Regions from separate parts of the Sphingomonas sp. NPDC092440 genome, predicted to be linked through region 3. Evidence: predicted binding sites of a transcription regulator. Region 3 holds the regulator's gene; each other region holds the start of a gene.

The links. The regulator LexA, encoded in region 3, represses DNA repair genes until DNA is damaged. The targets are predictions, from matches to a motif close to GTTCCNCNCTTGTTCT.
Region 1: ACIQCS_RS08900 (putative DNA modification/repair radical SAM protein) is a predicted target of LexA. The motif match lies at 3,665-3,680, and genes of this name have one in related genera.
Region 2: ACIQCS_RS04815 (UvrD-helicase domain-containing protein) is a predicted target of LexA. The motif match lies at 2,256-2,271, and genes of this name have one in related genera.

The regions. Positions count from the first base shown of each region.
Region 1 is NZ_JBIVQA010000004.1:236,420-242,413, forward strand. Features, by position in the region: gene ACIQCS_RS08885 (SO2930 family diheme c-type cytochrome) at 1-205, opposite strand, end outside; gene ACIQCS_RS08890 (parallel beta-helix domain-containing protein) at 202-1,392, opposite strand; gene ACIQCS_RS08895 (Lrp/AsnC family transcriptional regulator) at 1,924-2,397, shown strand; gene ACIQCS_RS08900 (putative DNA modification/repair radical SAM protein) at 2,415-3,662, opposite strand; gene ACIQCS_RS08905 (hypothetical protein) at 3,776-4,984, shown strand; gene ACIQCS_RS08910 (hypothetical protein) at 5,112-5,519, opposite strand; gene ACIQCS_RS08915 (demethoxyubiquinone hydroxylase family protein) at 5,573-5,994, opposite strand, start outside.
Region 2 is NZ_JBIVQA010000002.1:390,944-396,937, reverse strand. Features, by position in the region: gene ACIQCS_RS04815 (UvrD-helicase domain-containing protein) at 1-2,252, opposite strand, end outside; gene ACIQCS_RS04810 (hypothetical protein) at 2,354-2,524, shown strand; gene ACIQCS_RS04805 (hypothetical protein) at 2,626-3,123, shown strand; gene ACIQCS_RS04800 (hypothetical protein) at 3,207-3,476, opposite strand; gene ACIQCS_RS04795 (inorganic phosphate transporter) at 3,776-5,419, shown strand; gene ACIQCS_RS04790 (peptidyl-alpha-hydroxyglycine alpha-amidating lyase family protein) at 5,391-5,994, opposite strand, start outside.
Region 3 is NZ_JBIVQA010000007.1:261,702-267,695, forward strand. Features, by position in the region: gene moaC (cyclic pyranopterin monophosphate synthase MoaC) at 1-241, shown strand, start outside; gene ACIQCS_RS14180 (glutathione S-transferase family protein) at 448-1,101, shown strand; gene ACIQCS_RS14185 (PilZ domain-containing protein) at 1,297-2,247, shown strand; gene glp (gephyrin-like molybdotransferase Glp) at 2,287-3,471, shown strand; gene lexA (transcriptional repressor LexA) at 3,530-4,216, shown strand; gene ACIQCS_RS14200 (EF-hand domain-containing protein) at 4,221-4,916, opposite strand; gene ACIQCS_RS14205 (ComEC/Rec2 family competence protein) at 4,913-5,994, opposite strand, start outside.

The DNA.
Region 1 (5,994 bases), on a different contig from region 3:
CCGCATAGTCCGAGAAGAGCGGAGTCTCGAGGTCGTAGCGGAGCAGGCCCTGGGCCGGCGTGCGGGCCGCGAGATCGGTGAAGAAGCCGAATTCGGAGAGGCGCGCGGGATAGCCCTCGCCGGTGATCGCCGCGTCGTTCACGCCGCCCGGCTGGCCGAGCAGCGCGGCGGCGAACAGGGCGGCCGCGCCGAGCAGCGCCTTCATTTGGCGGCGGCCTCCATCGCGGGCGGGAGCTTGAAGCTCTGCCAGGGCGGCGGGACCGCGTTGTCGAGCTTGATCATCTGCGGCCTGGCGGTCTCGATGCCGGCGCCGAGCGCAAGACCCAGGGTCAGCACCGGTCCGTCATCCCCGGTGAGGCCCACCTTGTCGCCGCCGGTGCCGTCCCAGAAGACCGGCGGCAGCGTGCCGCCCAGCGCCGCCGCAAGCGCCTTGCCGCCGGGCATGGCAGGGGCGAAGCCGGCCCGGCCATGCTTGTTGCCGGCGAGGCGGATGTTGCGGGGATAGGGATCATAGCCCTTGTCCTCGAAGGGCTGGCGATAGGCAACGACCATGATGTTGGCGGTGCCGTTGCCGCTGAGTTCGTTGCCGGTGACGCTGACGTCGTTCTCGGCCATCACCAGCACGCCGGTGCCGGTGGGGACAGTGGCGACGGTGTTGCCGGGCGGGGCGAAATTGGGGGTATCGTTGTCGACCGCCTTGTTGCCGTGCACCTTCACCCAGCCGGCCCCGCGCCGGGGCAGGGCGGGCAGGTCGAACACCAGGATGCCGCCGGTGTTGTGGGTGGCGAGATTGTTGGTGACTTCGGCAAAGCCGCTATTCTCGATCTCGATCCCGGCGACATTGTACATCGCGGTGGAATTGCGCACGACGATCCGGTTGGACTGGCCGACATAGATGCCCGCGTCCGAAGCGCCCTTCACGGTGACGCCGTCGATCAGCACATCCTCGCTCTCCACCGGATAGACGCCGTACGCGCCGTTGGTCGCCTTGGGCCCGCCGGTCCATTCGACGCGGACATTCTTGTAGACGATCCGGTCGGCGCCCTTGGACTTGATGCCGTCGCCCTTCGAATCCTCCACCGCGAAGTCGCGCAGCACCACATCGTCCGAAGTGACGAGCAGTCCCTCGCCCGCGCCCAGCTGGCCCTTGAAGCTGAGCACCGTCCGCTCGGCCCCGGCACCGCGCACGGTGACGCCGTTCACGTCGAGGCTGAGCCCGTCGGTCAGTTCGAAGCGGCCCGCGCCGATGCGGACGGTGTCGCCCGGCCTGGCGTCGAGCAGCGCGGACTGGAGCCGTTCCTGGGCATTGGGCCCGGCCTCGACGACAATATCGCGGGCCAGGGCCGGAGTCGCGGCGACCAGCACCGCGGCGAGTGCGCAGAATCGAAGCATCCCTCTCTCCCTCTTGCGTATTTTTGAAGATGATACGCCGATCGGGAGAAATTGACAGGCCTGTCAGTTAGGGCCGTGGCAGACGAATTCGATCAACCGCCCATCGGGATCGCGAAGATATCCGGCATAGTAATTGGGATGGATGTGCGGGGCGAGCGCAGGCGCGCGATCGAGGACATGGCCGGCGTCGCGGCCGGCGGCATAGATTCGGTCGACCGTGGCGCGGTCGGGCGCGGCAAAGGCGAAGTGGAGGTCGGACGGCGCGTCGCCCTCGACCAGGAACAGGTCGAGCGCGGAATCATTGCCGAAGCCCTTGGCCGGGCCATCGACCTTCTAGGTATAGCCGAGCGGCGCCAGGGCATCGGCATAGAAGGCCAGGCTCTCGGCCAGGCGGGTGGTGCGGATCTCGATATGGTCGATCATGACATTCTCCTTCGTCCCGGGAGATAGGGGCGCGCCCGCGCGGCTTTTCCGCGAAGAAGGGACTCGAATCGGCGGATTTCGGCGCATTTACGCGCTAGGGTGCGGCCAATGGCCCGATCCGATCTCGACCCCTTCGACCGCAGGCTCCTCGCCCTGGTCCAGCGCGACGCGGCGCAGACCGCCGAGGCCCTGGCCGGACAGGTCGGGCTCTCGGCCTCGGCAGTGCAGCGCCGCCTCAAGCGACTGCGCGCGACGGGCGTGATCCTGGGCGAGGTCGCCGTGGTCGACCCGCTCAAGGTGGGGAAGCCCAATTTCTTCCTGGCGGCACTGGAGATCGAGCGCGAGCGCCCCGAACTGATCGCCCGGCTGCGCCAATGGCTGGCCGCGGAGGAGCAGGTCCAGCAGATCTATTACGTCACGGGCACCGCCGATTTCGTGCTGGTCGTCGTCGCACCCGATGTCGGCGCCTATGACGCGCTGATGAGCCGGCTGATGGCGGACAATCCGAACGTGCGCCGCTTCACCACCAATGTCGCGCTGGGCGTGGGCAAGCGCGGGCTGTTCGTGCCGATCGCCGACTAGGGCGACCGACAGCATCCTCATGCCGCGAACAGTTCGAGCTGCTCGCCTTTGGGCGCGACCAGCGCATGCAGGTCGGCGCGGTCGGCCAGCGCGACCGGGCGCCAGTCCTCGGCGATCAGGAAGGGGCGGACCTTGGCGAGCGACGCCGTCAGCCGGGCGATATCGGCCAGGCGCAGCCGGCGCCAGCGGCGCGCGGCGAGGATCGCGTCGATCGCCTTGACGCCCAGGCCTGGGACCCGGAGCAGCGCCGCGCGCGGGGCACGGTTGACGTCGACCGGAAAATGCGCGCGGAACCGCAGGGCCCAGGCGAGCTTGGGATCGATGTCGAGCGGGAGCATGCCGGTGACGGGATCCGCCGCCTCGGCCACTTCGCCCGGCGCATAGCCGTAGAAGCGCATCAGCCAGTCGGACTGGTAGAGCCGATGCTCGCGCATCAGCGGCGGGCGCCGGAGCGGCAGCACGGCGCTGGCATCGGGAATCGGGCTGAACGCCGAATAATAGACGCGCCGCAGCTGAAACCTGTCGTAGAGCCCGGCCGCGCGCGCGATGATGTCGCCATCGGTGGCGGCGTCGGCACCGACGATCATCTGGGTCGACTGGCCGGCGGGCGCGAATTTCGGCGCGGCCTTGTAGCGCCGGACGGCATCGGCACCGTCCTCGATCGCGGCACGGACGTCCCGCATCGCGCCTTCGATCCGGGGCGCCGACTTCTCGGGCGCCAGCCGGGCCAGCCCCGCCACGGTCGGCAGCTCGACATTGATCGAGACGCGATCGGCATGGAGCCCGGCCTGGCGCACCAGCTCCGGATCGGCATCGGGAATCGTCTTCAGATGAATATAGCCGCGAAAGTCATGAACCTCGCGCAGCAGCCGCGCGACGCGGACGATCTGCTCCATCGTATAGTCGCTCGAACGGATGATGCCGGAGGAAAGGAACAGCCCCTCGATATAGTTGCGCCGGTAGAAGCCGAGCGTGAGGTCGACCACTTCCTCGGGCGTGAAGCGGGCGCGGCGGACGTTCGAGCTCTTGCGGTTGATGCAATAATGACAGTCGAAGATGCAGCTGTTGGTCAGCAGGATCTTGAGCAGCGAGATGCAGCGTCCATCCGGCGCATAGGCGTGGCAGATGCCCATGCCCTCGGTCGAGCCGAGCCCCTTGCCCGCCGCCGAATTGCGCCTGGCCGTGCCCGACGAGGCGCAGCTGGCATCATATTTGGCGGCATCGGCAAGGACGGCGAGCTTCGCGCGGAGATCGAGCTGCGACATTCGTTCGCTTTATGTTCCAGATGTTGCGGTGTCCAGCGGGTTGTGGAAGGAGGCGAGCGAAAACAAGCGGTTCCTCCCCGAGCGCATCTGGGAGGGAAATTCTGGAGCGCGCGATGCGATTGAGGATCGACCGGCATTTTCGCGCGCTGCTGGTCGTGCTGGCGGCCACCTGCCTGCTCGGCTTCGGCTTCAAGCAGCATTGCATGCCGGGCGGCTGGACCGATTCCGAACAATATCTCACCGGCTGCTACAGCGATGCGGTGCCCTTCTGGACCGCGCGCGCAGTGGACAAGGGCCGGATCCCCTATCTCCAGACCCCGATCGAATATCCGGTGCTGACCGGCGCGGCGATCTGGATCGAAGGCGCGGCGACGCATCTGATCTTCGGGCGCGAGGCCAATGACGCCAGGTTCCTGGGCGTGGTGACGGCAGTGAACATTGCCCTCGCCTTCCTGATCCTCTGGATGTTCCGGCGGGCGGGGATGGACCGGCGACGGCTCTGGTGGTGGGCCGCCGCGCCGCCGCTCATCCTCTATGTCGGGCATAATTGGGATATGATCGCCGTCACGCTGGCGGTGTGGGCGATGCTGCTGGCGCGCGAGGACCGGCTGATCCGCGCGGGGGCCGCGGCCGGGCTGGGCGTGGCCGCCAAGCTGTTTCCGATCGTGATGCTGCCCCTGTTCGCCCTCTCGGCGTTTCTCGAGCAGGGCCGCCGCTGGTGGCAGCGGGTGGTGCGCACCGGCTGGGTGAAGCTCGCCGCGATCGGAGCCTGGCTGGCGGTGAACCTGCCGATCGCCTTGCTCGCGCCGGCGAACTGGAGCGAATTCTACCGCTTCTCGCAGGCACGCGGCGGCACCGTTGCCGGGACCTGGGACGTGCTCGGCAATCTCGGCATCCTGCAGCTCGGCACGCCGGGCAAGAATCTCCTTGCCGCCCTCGCCTTCGCGATCGGCGGGGCCGCCATCATCGGCCTGGGCTGGCAGCGCCACCATGCGCGGCTCTGGCTGCTGTCGACGCCGCTGCTCGCCTGGTTCATGCTCACCAACAAGGTCTATTCGCCCCAGTTCGACCTGTGGCTGTGGCCGATGCTGGTGATGACAGCGCCGCGGCTATGGCCGGTGGCGCTGTTCGCGGCGACCGGGATCTTCGCCTATTTCGCCGAGTTCTGGTTCCTGGCCGGTATGGACGGCGCCTGGCCGGCGGCGAACACGCTGGACGTTGCCGGCGCCGCGGCGGCGCGCGCGCTGGTGATGCTGTGGATCATCGCCGATTGCGTGCGCCGCCCGCCGCCCGAATGGGTGGCGTTCCGGCCGGCGCGGTAGGAAGAAGCTGCCCCCCTCGGCAGGCGCCGCCGGAAAGGCGCGCCGCCGCGAGCGCTGTGTGGGAGGGATCCCATCTGGTTGGCGCGGTTCCCCTCCCCGGCTCCCGTGGCGCGGGAGAGGAATCAGCTCATGGCAGCGGCAGATTCTCTTCGGCCTTCTTGCGCGCCCGAACCTCGGCGCGGGCGATGGTCGCCTTCCGCACGAAGCAGCCGGTGCCGCCGCCGGCACCGGTGGTCGAGCAGCTGCCGGTACCGAAATCGCCCGAGGTGAGCGCGTCCTGCGAACGCACCGCCCAGCTCTCGGTCTTCTGCGGCGGGCCGGCCTGTTCGCGCAGGTTCGACGGGATGCGATAGCGCTCGCGCTCGTCGAGGCGCTTGCAGACCACGATCTCCTCGCCGTTCGAGTTGGTCGGGCACTTGTCCTTGCCATAGATCACCAGCACGCCGTTCTGCGCCGCGTTCTGGGCATGCGCGGCAACGGGCAGCAGCATCGGAATGGCGGCGAGCGCGCCTGCGATCATGATCCGGTTCAACATCGGCTTACTCCTGCTGTGTGCCGTGCCTGGTCCAAAACGGCTGAATGGGGCCTTTATATCCGTTTCGATACCGCAATGGCAGCGCGGCAGCCGGCACGGATCACCCCGGACAGCAGCGGATAGGCCGGGGCATGCTCCGCGCCATGGGCGAGCGCGGTATCGCGATGCTCGAGCTCCTCGTCGCGGAACTTCGCCACGGCTTCGGCGAGCTCGGGATCGCTATCGCCGATCTCCTCGAGCTGCTGCTGGTAATGAAGGTCGATCTCGGTCTCGATCGCGGCGGTGCAGGCCATCGCCGCTTCGGGGCCCATCGCCGCGGTGGCGGCGCCCAGGGCGAAGCCGGCGACGTTCCAGAAGGGCTGGAGCGCGGTCGGGCGTACGCCGCGGCGCGCGATCATCGCGTCGAAAAAGGCGCGGTGACGTTCCTCCTGGCTCGCCATGCCGGCGATCATCCGCGCCATCGGCGTGCGATCGC
Region 2 (5,994 bases), on a different contig from region 3:
TTCCCTTCGATCTCGGCGATCACGCCATAGCCGAACTTCTGGTGGAACACGCGCATCCCCGGCGACAGGTCGTCGCGCGGCTTGGCGCCGAAGCTCACCGCCGAGGCGCGGCTTTCCACCACGCGGGCCGGCTCGCGGCTGAAGGTGCGCGCCGTGAACCCGCCGCCCGGATTCTTCAGGTCCACGCCCCCCGAAACCCCGGCGGCACGCTGCCAGCCCGGGCCTCGCCCGGTCCCCCGCGACACATCGGCGAAAGGATCGCTGCGCTCGCTCCAGTTCGCCTGCCATAGCGATGCCCCGCCGGTCATCGTGCTCTCGCTCTCGACATGCGCCTCGGGCAGCTCGGCGACGAAGCGGCTCGGGATGCTCGAGTTCCACTGGCCATAGATGCGGCGATTGGCGGCGTGGAGGATGGTCGCGCGGCGCCGGGCGCGGGTGATCGCGACATAGGCCAGGCGGCGCTCCTCCTCGAGCGAGGCCAGCCCGCCCTCGTCCAGCGCCCGCTGCGAGGGGAAGATGCCTTCCTCCCAGCCCGCCAGGAACACGGTGTCGAACTCCAGCCCCTTGGCGGCATGGATCGTCATGATCGTCACCTTGGGCTCGTCGCGCTGCCCCTCATTGTCCATGACGAGGCTGACATGCTCGAGGAACGCGCCGAGCGTCTCATATTCCTCCATCGCGCGGACGAGCTCGTTGAGGTTTTCCAGGCGCCCGGCGGCCTCGGCGGTGCGGTCGGCCTGCCACATCGCGGTATAGCCGCTCTCGTCGAGGATGATGCGGGCAAGGTCCGGGTGCTGGAGGTCGTTGCCCATGCCGCGCCAGCGCGCCATGTCGCCGACCAGGTTGCCGAGCGCGCGGCGGGCCTGGGGCGTCAGCTCGTCGGTGTCGAGGATACGCGCCGCCGCCACGGTGAGCGGGATACCCTCCGCCCGCGCATATTGGTGGACCTTCGCCAGCGCCTTGTCGCCCAGGCCGCGCTTGGGGACGTTGACGATGCGCTCGAAGGCGAGGTCGTCCGCCGGCTGCGCCACGACGCGGAGATAGGCGAGCGCGTCGCGGATCTCCTGGCGCTCGTAGAAGCGGAAGCCGCCGATGATGCGATAGGGCAGGCCGATCGCGATGAACCGGTCCTCGAACTCGCGCGTCTGGTGCTGGGCGCGGACGAGGATCGCCATGTCGTCCAGGCTCATGCCGCCGCGCTGGGCGCCCTCGATCTCCTCGCCGACGCGGCGCGCCTCCTCGGGCCCGTCCCACACGCCGAGCACCTTGACCTTCTCGCCCTCGGCCTTGTCGGTCCACAAGGTCTTGCCGAGGCGGCCGCTATTGTTGGCGATCACGCCCGAGGCGGCGGCGAGGATGTGCGGCGTCGAGCGGTAATTCTGCTCGAGCCGGATCACCTTGGCGCCGGGGAAGTCCTTCTCGAACTTGAGGATGTTCTCCACCAGCGCGCCGCGCCAGCTGTAGATCGACTGATCGTCGTCGCCGACGCAGCAGATGTTCTTGCGCTCCTGGGCGAGCAGGCGGAGCCAGAGATACTGGACGGCGTTGGTGTCCTGATATTCGTCGACCAGGATGTAGCGGAAGCGCTGCTGATAGCTCTCCAGCACGTCGCGGTGCGTCTTGAGGATCACCAGCATGTGGAGGAGCAGGTCGCCGAAATCGCAGGCGTTCAGCGCCTTCAGCCGCTCCTGGTAGAGATGGTAGAGCGCGGCGCCGCGGCCGTTCGCATAGCGCTCGGACTCGCCCGCGCCGATCTCGGCGGGGGTCAGGCCCTTGTTCTTCCATTCGTCGATCAGCCCGGCGAGCTGGCGGGCGGGCCAGCGCTTCTCGTCGAGATCGGCGGCGAGGATCAGCTGCTTGATCAGGCGGAGCTGGTCGTCGGTGTCGAGGATGGTGAAGTTGCTCTGCAGCCCCACCAGCTCGGCATGGCGGCGCAGCATCTTGGCGCCGATCGCGTGAAAGGTGCCGAGCCAGGGCATGCCCTCCACCGCGGCACCGACCAGGCGGCCGACGCGCTCCTTCATCTCGCGCGCTGCCTTGTTGGTGAAGGTCACCGCCAGGATCTCGCTGGGATAGGCGCGGCGCGTCCATAGCAGATGGGCGAGGCGGGCGGTGAGCGCCGCGGTCTTGCCCGTGCCCGCGCCGGCCAGGACGAGCACCGGCCCCTCGGCCGTCAGCACCGCCTCGCGCTGGGGCGGGTTCAGGCCCTGGAGATAGGGGGCATTGGCATCGGTCTCGACGGGCAGGGTCATCCGCGAACAGGTAGGGAACGCGGGCAGGCGAGGCAATGGTGGATTGCCAGCGGCGCGCGATCCTGTGATCGTCGCCTCCGAACCGATCAGCGGAGAGACGGATGGACAGGAAGTTGCTCGAGGAGCGGATCGCGCTGCTCAAGCGGGAACATGTCGCGGGCGAAGAGCGGCTGAAGACGCTCGACTCGCAGCTCGCCGAGCTGAAGCGGACGCAGTTGCGCATCGCCGGGGCGATCCAGGTGCTCGAGGAGCTGATGCAGGAGCAGGGCTGAGCCTGGAAACAATATAGCTGGCATTGGAAATATTTCAGCAATATTATCCCCATGTCGCCGGGAGGATTCGGCGACGGCAATGCCTGTCGTGGGGGCTTGGCATGGGGATGATCGTTCGAACCGGCGCGGCCGGACTGGCGGTGGGGATGCTCCTTGCCGCGATGCCGGCAGGGGCGCAGACCGTCGCCGCGGCCCAGGCCGCCTATCTGGTGCTGCAGCCCGAGATCCGCGTGAAGACCGAGGAACGGGCATCGGGCCTGTGGCTGCGCACTTCGGCGACCGTGCGCGGCAGCAACGAGAGCTGGCGGGCCGACGAGACGCGCTCCACCTACGGCTTCTCGCTCCAGAAGGAAGTGGTCGGGCATGCCTGGCTGGGCCTCAGCGCCTATGCCCAGGCGCCGCGTTTCGATGCCGATCGCGGCGTGGTGCGCGACGCGCGGCACTATGCCGGGGCGCGGCTGAGCTTCGAGGCGTCGGACCATGTCGAGCTGGGCTTCGCCTGGCTGCGGCGGCTGCGCGGGCGCGGGTTCATGAGCCTGCCCGGCGGCAATCGCGGCATCAAGCCCGGGCCCAAGGCCTATATGCAGGTCCATTTCTGACGGCGTTTTCCGCCGTTCGACAATAGGCAGCAAAGCGATGGGACGGTGGGCGCGACTACACCCAACCGTCCCTCGATGGAGTTCTAGACGGAAACCTCACGGGCATGGAGCGCGTCGGCCCGAGCAAAACGGGTTGGCCCAGGCGGAGGGGGTGGAGGAGGATTGTCCGTGCCGCCCTCTTCGGGGTTGCCGACCTCGTCGCAATTATGCTCACCCGTCGGCGGCGGGCCATCCGGACTGAGTTCCGGCAGGCACTCCGGAAGTGTTTGCGCCATGGCACTGGAGGAGGGAAGCATCGCCGAACCCATGAGGGCAAGCGTCGCACAGGCGGCGAGCAATGAAAGTTCCTTCATTCTTGTCTCCTTGTCAGCATTTGGCGATCAATTTCTTCGACATGGCTTCGATTCTTGTCAAATCGATCAGCAACCTGAACGGTGCAACTTGCCGGTGTCGGCCTGGCTCGCCCATCGCTTCGCTTGCAGCGCCGGAACCACGCCTCGCCAGCAGGCCGAGCGGGCGCGGCGATCGCGGAATCCAGGCACGCGCCAAAGCCCGCTAGTTGCGTTTTAAATGCTGCCGATGCCTCGATCCTTCGCCATGTCATGCGTTTGTCATATGGCTGTCACACCCTCCGGCCAGAGGCGCGCATATCATGGCATCACTCGCTCTGGACCAAGCCCAGCCGGTCGACGAACCGCAGCCGGGCCCTCGATTCGACTATAAGACCCATCCCCTGGCCAAGCTGCTCTTCGCGGCGATCCTGGTGGGCGGGCTGGCCTTTGCCGGCTGGAGCGTGCTGACCGACACGCGCGGCGTGGGGGAGGAGCTCGCCACCGGCGTGTTCCTGTTCCTCGCGCTGGCGCTGCTGATCGCGCTCGGCTTCGAGTTCGTGAACGGCTTCCACGATACCGCCAACGCCGTGGCGACGGTGATCTACACCAATTCGATGCCCGCCCATTTCGCGGTGATCTGGTCGGGCTTCTGGAACTTCCTGGGCGTGATGCTGTCGAGCGGCGCGGTCGCCTATTCGATCATCACGCTGCTGCCGGTGGACCTGATCCTCAACGTGGGCTCGGCATCGGGCTTCGCGATGATCTTCGCGCTGCTGCTCGCGGCGGTGCTGTGGAATCTCGGCACCTGGTATGTCGGCCTGCCCAATTCCTCGTCGCACACGCTGATCGGCTCGGTGCTGGGCGTGGGCCTCGCCAACCAGCTGATCCAGGCCGGCTCGCGCGGCGGCACCGCCGGCGTCGACTGGAGCCAGGCGCAGAAAGTGCTCACCGGCCTGTGGATGGCGCCGCTGATCGGCTTCTTCGCGGCCGTGCTGCTGCTGTTCGTGATGCGCGCGGTGCTGCGCAACCCGAAGCTCTACACTTCGCCGATGCCGCACACCGCGCCGCCGCTCGGCATCCGCAGCGCGCTGATCTTCACCTGTACCGCGGTCTCGTTCAGCCATGGCTCGAACGACGGGCAGAAGGGCATGGGCCTGATCATGCTGATCCTGATCGGCTGCGCCCCGACCGCCTATGCGCTCAACCGCACCCTGCCGACGAGCGCGACTCCGGCCTTCGTCCAGACCGCCAACACCGCTTCGGCCGCGTTCGACGCGCATAGCCGCGGGCTGCCCGACATGGCGCCGGCCCAGGCCCGCGCCGTGCTCACCACCGCGCTCCAGCAGCGCAAGGCGGAGAGCCCGCAGGTGTTCGCCGCGCTCGAGAGCCTTTCGAAGGACCTTACCGCCCGCGTCCAGGGCTTCGGCTCGCTGAGCAAGGTGCCGGCGGAAGCCACCGGCAATGTCCGCAACGACATGTATCTGGTGCTCGACACGACCAAACTCGCCACCAAGAAGCCCGATGGCTATCAGCCCGCCGAGCTCAAGGCGCTGGCCGATTATCAGAAGAGCCTGGAGGCGGGCACGCGCTTCATCCCGCTCTGGGTGAAGATCGTCGTTGCGCTGGCGCTCGGTCTCGGCACCATGATCGGGTGGAAGCGAATCGTCGTCACCGTCGGCGAGAAGATCGGCAAGCAGCACATGACCTATGCCATGGGCGCGTCGGCCGAGCTGGTGGCGGCGGGCACCATCCTGGCGGCCGATCGCTTCGGCCTGCCGGTGTCGACCACGCACATCCTGTCCTCCGGCGTGGCGGGTGCCTCGGTCGCGAGCGGCGCGGGCCTGCAGGCGCGCACGGTGCGCAACCTGGCGCTGGCCTGGCTGCTCACCCTGCCGGCGGCGATGCTGCTCTCGGGCGGGCTTTACTGGCTGATGCTCAGCGCGGTGCGGACGCTGGGGCTCTGAGCCCGACCGCCACGAACTTCTGCACGCGCTGGCCGGCGATATCGACGATGTAGAGATTGCCGGCGCGGTCGGCGGCGATGTCATGGGCGATCCAGAACTGGCCGTCCTGGTTGCCCATACGGCCGAAATGCGCGATCTCGCGGCCGTCGAGGCCAGCGATCGTCACGCCGTCATGATCGGGCACCTTGTCCGGGTTGGCGCCGCCGTCGAGGATGGCGATGCGATTGCCCGGCAGCAGCGCCAGGCCGAACGGGCGACCGATCGCGGGCGATTTCCACTGGGCGAGATAGCGGCCCTTCGCGTCGAACAGCTGGACCCGGTCGTTCGCCCGATCGGCGACATAGACGCGGTGCCCGGCATCGATCGCGAGCGCGTGGGGGATGTCGAACTGGCCCGGGCCGGTGCCGCGGCTGCCCCATTGGAAGAGCAGCTTCCCGTCGGCGGCGAACTTCATCACCCGCGAATTGCCATAGCCATCGGCCACGTAGAAGCTGCCATCGGCGAGCGGCGCGACATCGGTGGGCCGGTCGAAATGCCTGGCGTCGGCGCCCGCGACGCCATGTTCGCCAAGCGCG
Region 3 (5,994 bases):
CCATCCGCTGCCGCTCACTCGGGTCGCGGTCGAGCTGGTGCCGGACGAGACCGGCGTGACGGTCACCGCCACCGCCGCCACCGAAGCGCAGACCGGTGTCGAGATGGAAGCGCTCACCGCCGTCTCCACCGCGCTGCTCACGCTCTACGACATGGCCAAGGCGCTCGACCGGGCAATGGTGATCGGCGAGATTCGGCTGCTTGCCAAGAAGGGCGGCAAATCGGGCGACTGGAGCGCCTGAGCGCCCGTCCCCCTTGCGCTCCCCTCCCTGGAAGGAAGGGGGCTGGGGGTGGGTAGCGTCCAGCCGACAGGCCGCCTTCTCTTGCCGTATCGCGCAATCCACCCACCCCTGGCCCCTCCCTTCCAGGGGGATGGCTGAAGAGAAAATGCGTGACAGCCGCGTTGAATCGAAATAGTTAGGCAAAATACTAACTATCAGAGGATGCCATGTCGCTTCAGCTCTTCGGCCACCCCTTCTCGTCCTACACCTGGAAGGCGCTGATCCCGCTCTACGAGAACGATACTCCCTTCACGTTCCGCAACCTGGAGGATGCCGGGGCCAATGCCGAGCTGGAGGCGCGCTGGCCGCTCAAGCTCTTCCCGGTCCTGGTCGAGGGCGACCGCACGGTGCTCGAGGCGACGGCGATCATCGAATATCTCCACGTCCATCACCCCGGCCCGGTGCCGATGATCCCCGCCGATGCCGATATCGCGGTGCAGGCCCGGATGCTCGACCGGGTCTTCGACAATTATGTGATGGGCACGATGCAGAGGCCGGTGCTCGACGCGCTGCTGCCCGAGGAGCGGCGCGATCCCATCGGCCTCGACGAGGCGATGGCGCGGCTCGACAAGGTCTATGCCTGGCTCGATGCCCATCTGGCCGGGCGGGCCTGGGCAGTGGGAGACAGCTTCACTCTGGCCGATTGCGCCGCCGCGCCTTCGCTCTTCTATGCCGATTGGGTGCGCCCGATCCCCGAGGCGCTGGCCAATCTGCGCGCCTATCGCGCCCGCCTGCTCGCCCGCCCCTCGGTTGTCCGCTGCGTGGAGGATGCCCGGCCCTATCGCGCCTATTTCCCGCTGGGGGCGCCGGATCGGGATTAGGCTGGAGCCTCCATCCTTCCCGTCATCCCCGTGCAGGCGGGGATGACGGGGGATCATGAGGCTTCGCCTGCCCCCGGCCAGCAGCGCCGATGCCGCCCGGCGCGCGCATTAGGAATTCCGCAACCCTGCGGATTAACCCCGCCTTCAGATCCTGGGTCGCACTATCCGCCTGGGCCGGGGCGGGAAAAATCATTTATGCGACAAGGACTTGCGTCCTCCACTATTTTCAGCCTGTCGGCCGAGCCGCCGGGCACCCAGCTTCTTGCCGAGCCGGGCGAGCATGCAGCGTTCGATTCGGCCTTCCTCGCCGGCGAGACCGGCCGCCTCGTCTGTGCGATCCGCAAGCTCAGCGCGGTCGGTGCCATGCTCCAGCTCGACGACGAAGTGGTGGAGGAAGAAGGGCTCCGGCTGGAGCTCGCCAACGGCCAGTCGCTGCCCGGCCGCATCGCCTGGACCGAGCAGGGCTCGGCGGGCTTCCTGTTCGACTTGCCGATCGACGTGATCGGCACGCTCGCCCGCAATCTTGCCGCCCTTCCCGCCGAGCGCCGCTCCGTGCCGCGCGTCGAGCTGCACCAGACGATCTGCGTGCGCCGCGGCAACCAGGTCGAGTTCACGCGCAGCCGCAACCTCTCCCAGGGCGGCTGCGGCTTCGAGACCGACATCGCGCTCCAGCTCGGCGACCTGGTGCAGATCAATTTCGACGGCTTGCGCCCGCTCGACGGCGCAGTGAAATGGTCGCAGGGCAATCTCGCCGGCGTCGCCTTTGACGAGGACCTGCCCTGGCAGGTGCTGATGCCGTGGCTGCGCCAGGTGCAGCAGACTCCGTCGCATCACACCCGCATGGCGATGGTGCACGAGCCCGTCGGCCTGATCCCGGACAAGCAGGCGATCCGCCTCGATACGCCGGCGCGCGTGCGCGAAGGCGTGCGCTGGTGGAACGTCAAGCTGCGCGCGATCACGCCCCAGCTCGTCGAGTTCGAGACGCGCGCACCCTTCGCGACCGGCGCCCAGCTGTGGATCTCGCTGCCGAACATCGGCGGCGGCCCGGCCGCGGTGATCGAAACCGACGACCGCCACCGTTTCCTCTGCGAGTTCCGCCTGCCGCTGAAGCAGCACGATCTGGGGCGGATCGCCGGCCGGTCCTGAAGGCTGGCGCGGCGCGCGGTGCTGGCCTAGGCCGGATCCATGCCCGCGCTCCTCCCCGTCGCCGAAGCCCAGCGCCGCCTGCTGGCGCTCGCCGCGCCGGTGGCGGAGGAGGCCTGCCCCCTTGCCGAGGCGGCGGGGCGATGGGCGGCCAGGGACCTGGCGGCATTGCGCACCCAGCCCGCCGCCGATCTCTCCTCGATGGATGGCTATGCGATTCGCTTCACCGACCTGCCCGGCCCCTGGGAAGTGATCGGCGAGAGTGCCGCCGGCCATGGCTTTGGCGGCGGGATCGGCGCCGGCCAGGCACTGCGCATCTTCACCGGCGCCCCGCTCCCGCCCGGCGCCGACACCGTGCTGGTGCAGGAGGAAGCCGCGCGCGACGGCAGCCGCCTCGCCCTCGCCGGCGACGGCCCGCCGCATCCGGGCAGCAGCGTTCGTCCGCGCGGGCTCGATTTCACCAGGGGCGACCTGCTGATCCGCGCCGGGGAAGCGATCTCCCCCGCCCGGCTCGCGCTCGCCGCGATCGCCGGCCATGCCGCCCTGCCCGTCCGCCGCAAGGTGCGCGTCGCGCTACTTTCGACCGGCGACGAGCTGGTGCCGCCCGGTGCCCCGCTCGGCCCCGACCAGATCCCCGAGACCAACCGCCTGCTCCTCGCCGCGCTGCTTGCCGGCCTGCCGGTGGAGCTGATCGACCTCGGCATCCTGCCCGATCGCCGGGACGTGCTCGAAGCCGCGTTCCGCGCGCTCGATTGCGACCTGCTCGTCACCACCGGCGGCGCCTCGGTCGGCGATCACGACCTGGTTCGCCCCGCGCTCGAGGCGGCCGGTGCCGCGATCGATTTCTGGAAAGTGGCGCTGCGCCCCGGCAAGCCGATGATGGCCGGCCGGCTGGGCGATGCCGCGGTGCTCGGCCTGCCGGGCAATCCCGTCTCGGCCTTCGTCACCGCGACGCTGTTCGTCCGCCCGCTGATCGCACATCTCGCCGGTGCCGCCGACCCGCTGCCGCGTACCCGCACCGTCCCCCTGGGCGAGCCCCTGCCCGCCACCGGCGCCCGCGCCGACTATCTCCGCGCCGAGCTGATCGGCGGCCGCGCCCATGCCGCGACGATCCAGGACTCCTCGATGCTGCGCACGCTGGCGCGCGCCACCTGCCTGATCGTCCGCCCGGCGGGGGCCCCGGAGGCGAAAACCGGCGACTCGGCGGAAATCCTCGACATCGCTTGACAAGCAGGCGGAACATTGCAAAAACGTTCCCAGTCTGTTCCAGACCGGGAGAAACTGGATGCTCACGCGCAAGCAGCACGAGCTCATCTGCTTCATTGCCGATCGGCTTGCCGAGACTGGCGTGTCGCCTTCGTTCGAGGAAATGAAGGAGGCGCTCGACCTCAAGTCGAAGTCGGGCGTCCATCGGCTGATCTCGGCGCTGGAAGAGCGCGAGTTCATCCGCCGCCTGCCCAACCGGGCCCGCGCGCTCGAAGTGCTGCGCATGCCGGAACGGGGCGAGGCGAAGAAGCCCGCAAGCCCGAAGAACACGGCCCCCGTGGCGTCAACTTCGTCAACTTCCGCGACACCTCCGGCCCCCGCCAACGACGTGGTCGAGATCCCGCTGCACGGCCGCATCGCCGCCGGCACGCCGATCGAGGCGCTGCAGGATTCGACCATGCTGCCGGTGCCCGCCGCCCTGCTCGGCGCGGGCGAGCATTATGCGCTCGAAGTGGCGGGCGATTCGATGGTCGAGGCCGGCATCCTCGATGGCGATTTCGCGCTGATCCGCCGCACCGAGACGGCCCGCGAGGGCGAGATCGTGGTGGCGCTGATCGACGAGAACGAGGCGACGCTGAAATATTTCCGCAAGGAAGGCGGGATGATCCGGCTCGACCCGGCCAATCGCGACTATAATCCGCAGCGCTACCGCCCCGACCAGGTCCGCGTGCAGGGCCGCCTCGCCGGGCTGCTCCGCCGCTACTGACGGCTCAGGCCAGGAACTCGGCCCAGGCGACCCTGCCGTCGCCATTGCGGTCGAGTTCCTGAAAGGGCGCCAGATCGGGCTGCTCGCCGCGAAAGCGGAACAGGCTCCAGGCCGCCGCATATTCGCCCGGCATCAGCATGCCGTCATGGTCGGCGTCGAGCAGGTCGAATCCTGCCCGGAACATCCGCAATCGTTGCGCCGCATATTCGGCGAAGCTCACCTTGCCGTCCTTGTTCGCGTCGGCCCTGGCAAGGTCGAAGTCTCGCGCCGAGAGGATGAAGGGCCGAATGCCGCGCACCTCCGGCATCGCGGCACGGCGCAGCGGCAGCGCCAGCACCCGATGGGGCGCGCAATCGATACCCGGAGCCTGCGGGCGAGGACCAAATTCGTCGGGGGTCAGCAGCCCGTCATGATTGCGGTCGATCGCGGCGAAGGCCGGCCGCAGGTCCGGTGCGGTTGACATCGCACCGGGAATGGCGAGCGCCAGCGCCGCGAGCATCGCGGCCGCGGCGATGGGCCGGGACCAGCGGCGCAGGGCCGGCACCGCCCTCGCCTCGCGGGAAAGGCGCGCCTCGACGAAGCCCCGCACCACGTCGCTCGCGGTGCGCCCTTCGGCACGGCACTGCGCCATGAAGGCGCGCTTCACCGCATGGGGCAGCCGCACTTCGATCGTATCGCTCTTCTTGGGAGGCCGGATCATGAAGGGAAGAGAAGCGCGATCCGGGCCGAAAGCGAGGAATTTCGTGTCCCGACAGCAGGAATTGCACCCGGCACATGAAATGGCTGGACCCTGGGCGGATCGAGCCAGGGATGGCGGCCGGCCCCGCGCACCATGGTCACGCGCCCGCCGGCAAAGGCGATCGCCACCCCGCCGGTCTTGGCCAGTGCCGGCCGGTCGAGCTTGAGCCAGCGCGGGGCGCAGGCGGCCGGCAGGCGCCGGTCGCTGATCATCACGTCGACGCTGCGGCACAGCGCCGTGAATTCGGCCCAGGGCAAGGCATAGCCGCTCCGTGTCGCCGCCACGCGCCAGACGCGGCCACCGGCCCGATGCTCGATCATGCACAGGTCCAGGCTGCACCGCGCGCCCGGCTGATCGGCAAGCGCGACCGGCTCGGCATCCGATCCGCCCGTCTCGGCCAGCATGTCGCGGGTATAGTCGCCCGCCCGGTCGCGCAGCAGGGCCATGCTGCCATCGGGCATGCGGATCGCGAGATGCCGCCCGTCGCCGGTGACGATCAGGTCGGGCGCGGGCGTGGCGAGCATCCAGGCCAGGCCGATCGCCAGCGGCGCCGCGCCCGCCCAGCGCGCGCCGGTACGCCACAGCGCCAGCCACAGGCCGCCCGCCGCCATCAGCGCGAAGGCGCCCTGCGGCATGGCCGGCAGCGCCGCCACCGCGCCCGGTGCCGCGGCAGTCGTCCTCGCCAGCCAGAGCAGCAGGTCGAGCGTCCGCGCGGTGAGCCACCAGGCGGGATCGCCGAGCCCGGCCAGGTCGAGCAGCAGCGCCAGCGCCTCGATCGGCATGATCACGAAAGTGGTGAGCGGGATGGCGACGATGTTGGCGAGCGCGCCGTAAAGGCCGGCCTGGTGGAAATGGAACAGCCCGATCGGCATCAGCGCCAGCTCGACCACGACGCCGGTGAGCAGCAGCGCGCCGGCCCCGCGCAGCAGCGCCATGCCCCGGCTCTCCTCGCGCTTGCCGAACCAGCGGTGCATGCGCGGGCTCTCGTGCAGCGCGACGATCGCAGTGACCGCCGCGAAGCTCAGCTGGAAGCTGGCTC